2 regions of the Streptomyces sp. CA-106110 genome follow, and region 1 is predicted to be linked to the other one. Evidence: riboswitches for the same ligand, from Rfam matches in the RefSeq annotation. Region 1 holds a riboswitch; the other holds the start of a gene.
The links. Region 1 has a riboswitch for thiamine pyrophosphate ahead of thiO (glycine oxidase ThiO). Riboswitches for the same ligand answer to the same signal wherever they lie in the genome.

Region 1 (4,907 bases):
GGTTGCGGATCCCGAGCCCGGAGCCGATCGGCGAGCCGAGCGGCATGATCGCGGCGCAGCCGACGTCCTCCAGTTTCCGGGCGAGGACGGGGTCGTCGTTCGTGTACGGCAGCACCGTGAAACCCTCGTCGACCAGGGTCTCGGCCGCCTCCAGCAGCTCGATCGGGTCGGGCAGCAGGGTCCGCTCGTCGGCGATGACCTCCAGCTTGACCAGGTCCGTGCCGAGCGCCTCCCGTGCGAGGCGGGCGGTGAGCACGGCCTCGCCCGCGGTGAAGCAGCCCGCCGTGTTGGGCAGCACCCGGATGCCCAGCCCGTCGAGCACGGAGAGGACCGAGCCGTGCACCGAGGCGTCGACGCGCCGCATCGCCACCGTCGTCAGCTCCGTGCCGGAGGCCACCAGCGCCCGCTCCAGCACATCGAGGCTCGGTGCGCCGCCGGTGCCCATGATCAGCCGGGACGAGTAGGTGGTACCACCGAGGACGAAGGGATCGTCGGCCATGGGTCAGCCTCCTTGGACTGCGGTGAGGACCTCGACACGGTCACCCTCCGAGAGGGACGTCGACGGCCACTGCGTACGCGGGACGACGGTTTCGTTGAGGGCGGCGGCCACTCCCGAGGGCGCCGCGGTGAGGGTCCGCACGACGGCGTCGAGAGCGATACCGGGGGTCACCTGGCGGCGCTCGCCGTTGACCGAGATGTTCATACGGGCTGCTCCGTGAGTGCTGCGGCGGCGAAGCGCCGGGGGGTGAAGGGACGGGCCTCGTCGGGGAGGTCGCCGGTGGTCAGGACGTGCGCCATGGCATCACCGGTGACCGGGGTGAGCAGGACGCCGTTGCGGTAGTGCCCGGTGGCCAGGAGAAGGCCGTCGAGCTCGGTCGGGCCGAGCAGCGGCGCGTTGTCCGGCGAGCCCGGGCGCAGTCCGGCGCGGGTCTCGGTGAGCGGCAGCTCGGTGATCCCGGGGACCAGCTCGTGGGCGTCCCGCAGCAGCTCGTACACACCGCCCGCGGTGACCGTGGTGTCCCAGCCCAGTTCCTCGCTGGTGGCGCCCACGACGAGCTCGCCGTTCTCGCGCGGCACCAGATAGACCTGGCTGCCCCGGACGACGGCACGAACGGTACGGCTCAGGAACGGTGCGTACCGCTTCGGCACCGTCAGCCGCAGCACCTGGCCCTTCACCGGCCGCACGGGCGGCAGAACCTCGTCCGGGACCCCCGCGAGGCGGCCGCTGAGGCTGCCGGCGGCGAGGACGATCCGGGCGGCGGTCAGGTCCGTGCCCTCGCCGGTCCTGATCCCGGTCGCCCGATCGCGCACCACCGTGAGCCGCTCGGCCCACGTCCGGTGGAAGACGACCCCGGCGCGTTCACACGCCGTGACCAGGGCGGCGACCAGGCGGCGCGGGTCGATCTGGTGGTCGCCGTCGACTCTGAGCCCCCCGCGCACGCCCGGCGCGAGCATCGGCTCCAGTCGCCGGCAGTCCCGCCCGTTCAGCCACTCCGACGCGAGGCCGGACCGCTGCTGGAGGGCGTGCAGTTCACGCAGGTGGGCGCGGTCGTCGGCGTCGAGTGCGACGGCGAGCGTGCCGCACCTGCGATAACCGAGGTCCTGGCCGGTGGCCTCGGCCAGCTCGGCGGCAAAGTCCGGGTAGCGGCGCGCGGACTCCAGATTGAGGGCGAGCAGGGTCTGCTCCCCGTAGTGCAGTTCGGTGACGGCGGCGAGCATTCCGGCGGCCACCTGGGCCGCTCCGCCGCCCGGTTCGGGATCCACCACTGCGGTGGCGAAACCGCGTTGCGCCGCCCGCCAGGCGGTCACCAGTCCGATGATCCCGCCCCCGACGACGAGGACGTCTGACGTGGGTGTAGACGACATGGGCGTCCAGCTCCCTCCCTTCGCCGGCATGACCCGGATCAGGTTCGTACGGTCGGAGGCCGCCAGCCTCCCTCTCAGCCCGGTGCGCCCGGGCTCCCGCGAGTGCTTTACGTTGGCCACCCTAACCTGTGCCGTTTGCCTCAGTAAGGGAGTCTCCGTACATGACCCGATCGCTCGACGGTCTCACCTTTGCCCCGGTGCGGGACCAGGCGCCGGGTCAGGTGGGTACCCGTACCCGGTTCGCCTACCACGAGAAGGGCGGCGAGATCTGGGCGGAGTACGCGGGCGGAGACGTCGTACGCGGTCATCTGGTGGGTACCAGAAAAGGTGACCTCCTCGACTTCCGGTACGTGCAGCTCAAGCAGGACGGGACCACCTCGTCCGGGCACTGTGTCTCGCAGGTCCTGGAACTTCCCGACGGGCGGGTGCGCCTGGAGGAGTCGTGGGAGTGGGAGTCCCAGTCGGGCAGCGGGACGAGTGTTGTGGAAGAGGTCACTCAGCACGCCCGCTGACTGACGATTTGTCAGTTGAGTATGGTGATCAGGTGAGCGAGCAGACGCAGGCACGGGGCGATGGGGCGCGGCGCGTCGTCGTCGTGGGCGCGGGCATGGCCGGGGTGCAGACCGCGGTCGCCCTGCGGGAGCAGGGCTTCACGGGCGGTGTGACGCTGATCGGCGCGGAGCCGCACCAGCCGTACGACAGGCCGCCGCTGTCCAAGGCGGTGCTGCTCGGCAGGGCCGAGGGCTCCGCCTTCGACGTCGATTTCGAGGCCCTCGACATCGAACTCCGGCTGGGCTGCGAGGTGGTCGGGCTGCGCCCCGGCAACCACGAGCTGGACACCGCCGAGGGGCCCGTCGGCTATGACGTCCTGGTGCTCGCGACCGGCGCCGAACCGATCCAGCTGCCGGGTGCCGAGGGCGCGCCCGGCGTGCACCTGCTGCGCACGCTGGACGACGCCGAGCGGCTGCGCCCCGTCCTCGCCCAGCAGCACGACATCGTGGTCGTGGGCGCGGGCTGGATCGGTGCCGAATTCGCCACCGCCGCGCGCGAGGCGGGCTGCGCGGTGACCGTGGTGGAGGCCGCCGACCGGCCGCTGGCCGGAGCGCTGCCCGAAGAAGTGGCCGCGCCGATGACCGCCTGGTACGCGGACAGCGGCGCGGAGCTGCGCACGCACGCGCGCGTGGAGCGCGTCGAATCGGGGGCCGTGGTGCTCGACGACGGCTCGCGGGTGCCCGCGGGCGCGGTGGTCGTAGGTATCGGGGCGCGCCCGGCCACGGCGTGGCTCGCCGGCTCGGGCATCGCCCTGGGCGTCCACGGAGAGGTGCTGGCCGACGAACACCTGCGCACCTCGCTGCCGGACGTGTACGCGGTCGGCGACTGCGCGTCGTTCCCGTCCGGCCGCTATGAGGAGCGCCTGCTGGTCCACCACTGGGACAACGCCCTCCAGGGTCCCCGCACGGTGGCAGCGAACATCATCGGCCATACCCCGGTGGCGTACGACCCGGTGCCCTACTTCTGGTCGGAGCAGTTCGGCCGCTTCGTCCAGTACGTGGGTCACCATGCGGGCGCCGACACGACGGTGTGGCGCGGTGACCCGGAGGGCGCCGCCTGGTCGGTGTGCTGGCTGCGCTCGGACCGCCTGGTGGCGCTCCTGGCGGTGGGCCGCCCCCGGGACCTGGCCCAGGGCCGCCGCCTGATCGAATCGGGCACCCCCATGGACCCGGACCTGCTGTCGGACCCGTCCCGCCCGCTGAAAGAGGCGACGGCCTGACCACCGGTTCCGGGGGCCGGCATCCGGTGGTGGTGCGCGGCTGCGTGGGTGGCGCACGGCTCTGCAAGCCGCCGTCGGCGCCCGTCACGGTGCTGCCGCGCGGCTGACCACACGGTCCGGAGGTGGCCCGTACCGGCAACACCGCATCCGCCGCCGGAGGCAACCGGAACTCCTCCGGAGGTGCCCCGCTTCCGACTGTCGGTCCGGGATGGCACGCTTGATCCCGTGACCGAGATTGACGCAAACATCGATGCTCTCGTCCCTGCCTGGCTCACCCTGCCCGACATCGCCGAAGCGCTGGACGTCGAGGTGACCCGCGTGCGGCAGCTGGTCAAGGAGGGCCAGCTCATCGCCGTTCGCCGAGGTGAGAACCGCGCGCTGCACGTCCCCGCCGCCTTCATCGACGGGGACAAGGTCGTCAAGGGCCTGTCCGGCACCTTGACGCTCCTGCGGGACGACGGCTTCACGGACGAAGAGATGATCGAGTGGCTCTTCACCCCTGACCCGACCCTGCCTGGCACCCCCGCGCAGGCTCTCAGCGAGAATCGGGGTACGGAGGTGAAGCGCCGCGCTCAGGCGCTCGCCGTCTGATCCGATCTGAGAACAACCGTCCGGCGTACGGGCCGCGGTCCACCGGCCACGGCCCTGGGCGACCGCGCGCCGCCGCGGCCCGTACGCCACCGACCACGGGGGGACCCACCGTGCCCGACACCGCCCGCACCGCCCGGCTCGCCGACGCCCGTGTCTACCTGTGCACGGACGCCCGCAAGCGTCAGGGCGACCTCGCGGAGTTCCTCGACGCGGTCCTCAGCGGCGGCGTGGACATCGTGCAGCTGCGCGACAAGGGCATGGAAGCGGCCGAGGAACTGGCGCACCTCGAGGTCTTCGCCGACGCCTGCGCCCGCCACGGCAAGCTGCTGGCGGTCAACGACCGCGCGGACGTCGCCCATGCCGCAGCCTCCGACGTCCTGCACCTCGGCCAGGGCGACCTTCCCGTGCCGGCAGCCCGCGCCGTCCTCGGCGACGACGTTCTCATAGGCCGCTCCACGCACTCCGAGGCGGAGGCGGAGGCCGCCGCGGTACAGGAGGGCGTCGACTACTTCTGTACCGGCCCCTGCTGGCCCACTCCGACCAAGCCCGGCCGCCCCGCCCCCGGTCTCGGCCTGGTCCGTCACACCGCCGCCCTGGGCACCGACCGCCCCTGGTTCGCCATCGGCGGCATCGACCTCGGGAACCTGGACGAGGTGCTGGAGGCCGGTGCCCGCCGGGT
Region 2 (4,907 bases), 6.6 Mb from region 1:
CGCGAAGTGGACGGTACGCACGACGGAACTCCCGGCTGCCCTCGACGGTTAATTAGCACTGCTAGTTTTTGATAATAGACCGCCGACCGCTCACTGGGAAGATCCCGGCCATCCTGCGCAGGAGCTGCCGCAGCCGGGTTTCGCCCCATCCGTCCCGGGCACCCGGGCGCCCATGGAGTGGTTGCGGCACGCGGCGTGCGTGGGTGAGGACCCCGAGTTGTTCTTCCCCGTCGGATCGACGGGCCCGTATCTGGTGGAGACCGCCGCCGCCAAACGAGTGTGCCGCCGCTGTCCGGTGATGGCCGAGTGTCTGGACTGGGCGCTGCGCACCGGGCAGACGGCGGGCGTGTGGGGCGGCACCGACGAGAAGGAACGTGCCCGGCTGCTGCGGACCACGAAGCACCGATCGACGACAAGGAGAAGCACACGATGACCGTGGTGCACAGCACTCTGCCCGAGCCCGCCCGGCGCGTCACCGGCCAGGCGCTGCAGGACACCCTGGTGGATCCTGCTCGGGCCCTCCCTCGTCGGGAAGCAGGCCCACTGGAACATCGTCGGGCCGAGGTTCCGGTCGATCCACCTCCAGCTCGACGAGGTGGTCGACACGGCCCGCTCGTATGCGGACACCGTGGCCGAGCGAGCGGCCGCGCTCGGGGTCACTCCGGACGGCCGCCCGGAGACCGTCGCCTCCGCCTTCGGCCTGCCCGTGACGAAGGCGGGCTGGCTGCGGGACACCGAGGTCGTGGGGCTGATGGTGGAGTCGCTGGAAGCCGCGATCGGGCGGCTGCGCGAGCGGATCGAGGCCACCGAGAAGGCGGATCCGGTCACTCAGGACCTGCTGATCGGGCTCACGGCCGAACTGGAGAAGCAGCGCTGGATGTTCGAGGCCGAGAACTGGCCGCGCGAGGACTGAGGCGCGCCAGGACCGCGGCATGCGGAGAGCAGACGGAACCGCCGGGGGCGAGAGGAGTACGCCATGACCGACGCCCTGGAACTGGACGCGCTGTGGGACGAGTTCCACAGCGTGGTGAACATGACGTCCCAGGAACTCGCGGCCTGGCTGCGGGTCCAGGACGCCGGCGAGGACACGGAACCGCTACCCGACCAGGCGGGAGACCCCACCGGGCAGCATGTCCTGGCCATCCTGCAGAAGCGGCGCATGGATCTCACCGACGACGACGTCAGGGTGATGTACGAGGTCGTGGACACGGTGACCGCAGAGCAGGACCGGTACGACGAGCCGGAGGCCATGGAGGGCGACCGCCGTCATCGCCTGATGGCCATCGGCCACGACCCGCTCAAACCGTCGGGGTGAGGCCGCCGTGAACCGGGGCGACAACGCGGCCCACGTCATGGGGGAACTCATCTCGGAACACGGCCGCACCTACGCCGAAGAGGCGGGCATCCAGCTCAAGGACGCCCCTCAGCCGCTCTACCGGCTGCTGCTCATGGCCGTCCTTCTGAGCGCCCGCATCCGTGGGTCGATCGCACTGGCCACGGTGCGGGCGCTGCACGAGGCGGGCCTGCGGGATCCGCGGCGCATGGCCGGGGCCGACTGGCAGGAGCGGGTCGACGCGCTGGGACGAGGCGGCTACCGGCGCTACGACGAGCGGACGGCGACCCAGCTGGGCGACGGGGCGGAACTGCTGCTGGAGCGTTGGGGAGGCGATCTGCGGCACCTGCGGGAGGAGGCCGACGGCGACGTCTCCGCCCTGCGCCGGCTGCTGCAGGAGATACCGGGGATCGGTCCGGCCGGCGCGGACATCTTCCTGCGCGAAGTACAACGGGTCTGGCCGGAGGTGGCTCCCTACCTGGACGACAAGGCCCTGTCCGGAGCGGAGCGCCTCGGACTGCCCAAGGACCCGGAGAAGCTGGCGGCGCTCGCCGAGGACACCGAACCGGCCGTGCTGGCCGCCGCGTTGGTGCGCGCGGCACTCGACAAGGAGATGGCACAGGAAGTCCAGCGGCACGCCGGGTAGCGGCAGCCAGCCATCCGCGCGGCGGGCCCGTGGCCTGGCCCCGCTTGCGTTCACCGGAGCCGTCGGGCTCCGCCGCAGCCACTGACGTACCCCTTCGGAAGGGCCGCCGCGCAGCGAACGGCGGCCCTTCCGTATGGCACATCGCAAGCCTCGGGTTACTCTTGCCGCCGTACCGGACACGGGGTGCCCCATCTGCGGGCTGAGATCACACCCGTTGAACCTGAACCAGTTCGTACTGGCGGAGGGATGTCTTTCATGCCATTGGCGCATGTTTCCGGCGGGCTGCCCGCCGACGGCCGACGGGCCGTCTTCGACGGGCGGATGCCCACCGCTCCCGGCGACCTCAGGGTCGAGGGCCACGGCATCGAGCCTGTCCCCGAGAGCAACCGCTACGGCGGCGCGGGGCGGCTGTTCACCGTGTGGTTCGCCCCCAATCTGACGATGACCGGTGTGTTCACCGGGACCATCGGCATCACCCTCGGGCTCGACTTCACCACCGCGCTCGCCGCCGTCGTCCTCGGCACCGTGCTCGGCGCGGTGCCCACCGCCTACCTCGGCACCTGGGGCAGCCGCACCGGCGCCGCCCAGCTCCCCCTGGCCCGGCTGGCCTTCGGGCGTGCGGTCGTCCTGCCCGGGGTGCTGCAGTGGCTGTCGTCGGTCGCCTGGGACGCGCTGATCGGGCTGTTCGGCGGAGACGCGCTGGCACGGCTGTGCGGCTGGCCGTTCTGGCTCGGCGTCCTGGTCATGATGCTGGGGCAGGGAGCGCTCGGGGTCCTTGGCTACGAGGCGATCCACCGGCTCCAGATCGTCATGACCTTTGTGCTCGCGGCCGCCTTCGCCCTGATCGCCGTGCGCATGCCGGCCGGCGTCCACCTCGCCACGAGCGGCAGCGCGCACGGTGCCGACCGGGCGGGCGCCTTCGTGCTGACCAGCACCATCGCGCTCAGCCTGACCCTGTCCTGGGCCCCCTACGCCAGCGACTTCAGCCGCTATCTGCCGAGCACCACCTCCCGGTCCCGGATGTTCTGGTGCACGCTGCTCGGCCTCGTGGTGTCCTTCCTGGCCGTGCAGGTCCTCGGCCTGTGGGGCGCCTCGGCGCTGACCGACCAGACGGCCGCCGGGGTGGACAAGCTGCTGGGCGGGGGCGCACCGGGCGCGTTCGGGCTGCTGGCCGTGGGACTGGCCGCACTGTGCAGCAACGCCATGAACGACTACAGCGGTTCCCTGGCGCTGCAGACCGTGGGTGTGCGCGTGCCGCGTCCCGTGGCGGCCGCGCTCGCCGCGGCGCTCGGCTTCCCGCTGGTGCTGTGGATGCACGCGGCCGACACCACCGCACGGTTCCAGAACGTGCTGCTGTTCGTCGGGTACTGGATCCCGGGATTCGTGGCGATCGTGGTCGTCGACTGGCTGGTACGGCGCGGTTCGGTCACCGATCTCGTCGCCGAGTCGGCCCGGCCGCGGTCCATGTGGCCGCCGCTGCTGGCCTTCGCCGGTGCGTTCGCCGCGGCGGTGCCGTTCATGGACACCGGCCTGTACGTGGGCCCCGTCGCCGACGCGTTGCACGGCGCAGACATCTCGTACTACGTGGCGTTCCTGGTGGCTCTCGCCGTGTACGCCCCGCTACGCGTCCGTGAGGAGGGGCGCGCATGACGCCGCCGCGTGTTCTGACGATCGCCGGGTCCGACTCGGGGGGCGGCGCCGGCATCCAGGCCGACCTGAAGACCATGCTGGCGCTCGGCGCCCATGGGATGAGCGTGGTCACGGCGGTCACGGCGCAGAACTCCGTCGGTGTGCAGGGAGCCTGGGAGCTTCCCGTGGAAGCGGTGCGGGCCCAGTACCGCAGCGTCGTCGACGACATCGGCGTCCAGGCGGTCAAGACCGGCATGCTCGCCTCGCCCGCGCTGGTCACCACGGTGGCCGAACTGCTCGCGGACCAGGCGGCCCCGGTCGTGGTGGACCCGGTGAGCGTCTCCAAGCACGGCGACCGGCTGCTCGCCGACGACGCGCTGGACGCCGTACGGACCCGGCTGCTGCCGTGTGCGACGGTGACCACGCCGAACCTGGACGAGGTGGCCGAGCTGACCGGCGTCACGGTGAAGGACGAGCCGGGCATGCGTGAGGCGGCCCGGCGCCTGCTGTCGTACGGGACCCGGTGGGTGCTCGTGAAGGGCGGGCACCTGGAGGGTGAGGCGGTGGATCTGCTGACCGACGGCCACGAGGAGCACTGGCTGCGCGCCCCGCGCCACGACAACCGCCACACCCATGGCACGGGCTGCACGCTCGCCTCGGCGGTCGCGGTGGGGCTCGCCCAGGGCCTCGCGGTGCCGGAGGCGGTGCGGCAGGCCAAGGACTACGTCACGGAGGCGATCGCCCAGGGCTTCGCACTGGGCTCCGGCATCGGGCCGGTGGACCACGGATGGATGCTGCGCGGGAACACCTGAAGGGGCGGGTCTGACCGCGCTCCCGCGTCCCGTCCGGCACGCACCGATTCGAGGTATTACGGACCGGCCTGATGTGATGGAAGGGCTGCGCCGAGCCCCTTCCGGAAGGATCGATCCCTGAACACCGCGCTCGCCGAGGTCCTCTCCGTCGTCCTCCTCGCCGCCGTACTGGCCGGCGCGGTGGTGCGTCCCTTCGGGCTGCCGGAGGCGGTCGTCGCGGTTCCCGCGGCCGGGATCGCGATCGCGACCGGTGCCATCACCCCCGCCCACGCCCAGGCCGAGGCGGAGCGTCTCGGTCCGGTGGTCGGTTTCCTCGCGGCCGTCCTGGTGCTCGCGCACTTCTGCGACCTGGAGGGGCTCTTCCGCGCGTGCGGCGCGTGGATGGCGCGCTGGGCCGCGGGACGTCCCGGGCGGCTGCTGACCGCGGTGTTCGCCCTCGCCTCGGTGATCACCGCCGTGCTCAGCCTGGACGCCACGGTCGTACTGC

Region 2: another riboswitch for thiamine pyrophosphate. It lies ahead of ACQEXA_RS09465 (purine-cytosine permease family protein); the one in region 1 lies ahead of thiO (glycine oxidase ThiO).

The regions. Positions count from the first base shown of each region.
Region 1 is NZ_JBNJNB010000001.1:8,628,927-8,633,833, forward strand. It holds gene ACQEXA_RS39820 (thiazole synthase) at 1-499, opposite strand, end outside; gene thiS (sulfur carrier protein ThiS) at 503-703, opposite strand; gene thiO (glycine oxidase ThiO) at 700-1,866, opposite strand; TPP riboswitch at 1,865-1,976, opposite strand; gene ACQEXA_RS39835 (hypothetical protein) at 2,028-2,378, shown strand; gene ACQEXA_RS39840 (NAD(P)/FAD-dependent oxidoreductase) at 2,411-3,637, shown strand; gene ACQEXA_RS39845 (Rv2175c family DNA-binding protein) at 3,863-4,228, shown strand; gene thiE (thiamine phosphate synthase) at 4,339-4,907, shown strand, end outside.
Region 2 is NZ_JBNJNB010000001.1:2,029,908-2,034,814, forward strand. It holds gene ACQEXA_RS09440 (thiolase family protein) at 1-21, opposite strand, end outside; gene ACQEXA_RS09445 (WhiB family transcriptional regulator) at 173-433, shown strand; partial or broken gene ACQEXA_RS09450 (Dps family protein) at 430-913, shown strand; gene ACQEXA_RS09455 (DUF3140 domain-containing protein) at 977-1,315, shown strand; gene ACQEXA_RS09460 (endonuclease) at 1,353-1,979, shown strand; TPP riboswitch at 2,149-2,243, shown strand; gene ACQEXA_RS09465 (purine-cytosine permease family protein) at 2,235-3,629, shown strand; gene thiD (bifunctional hydroxymethylpyrimidine kinase/phosphomethylpyrimidine kinase) at 3,626-4,420, shown strand; gene ACQEXA_RS09475 (arsenic transporter) at 4,538-4,907, shown strand, end outside.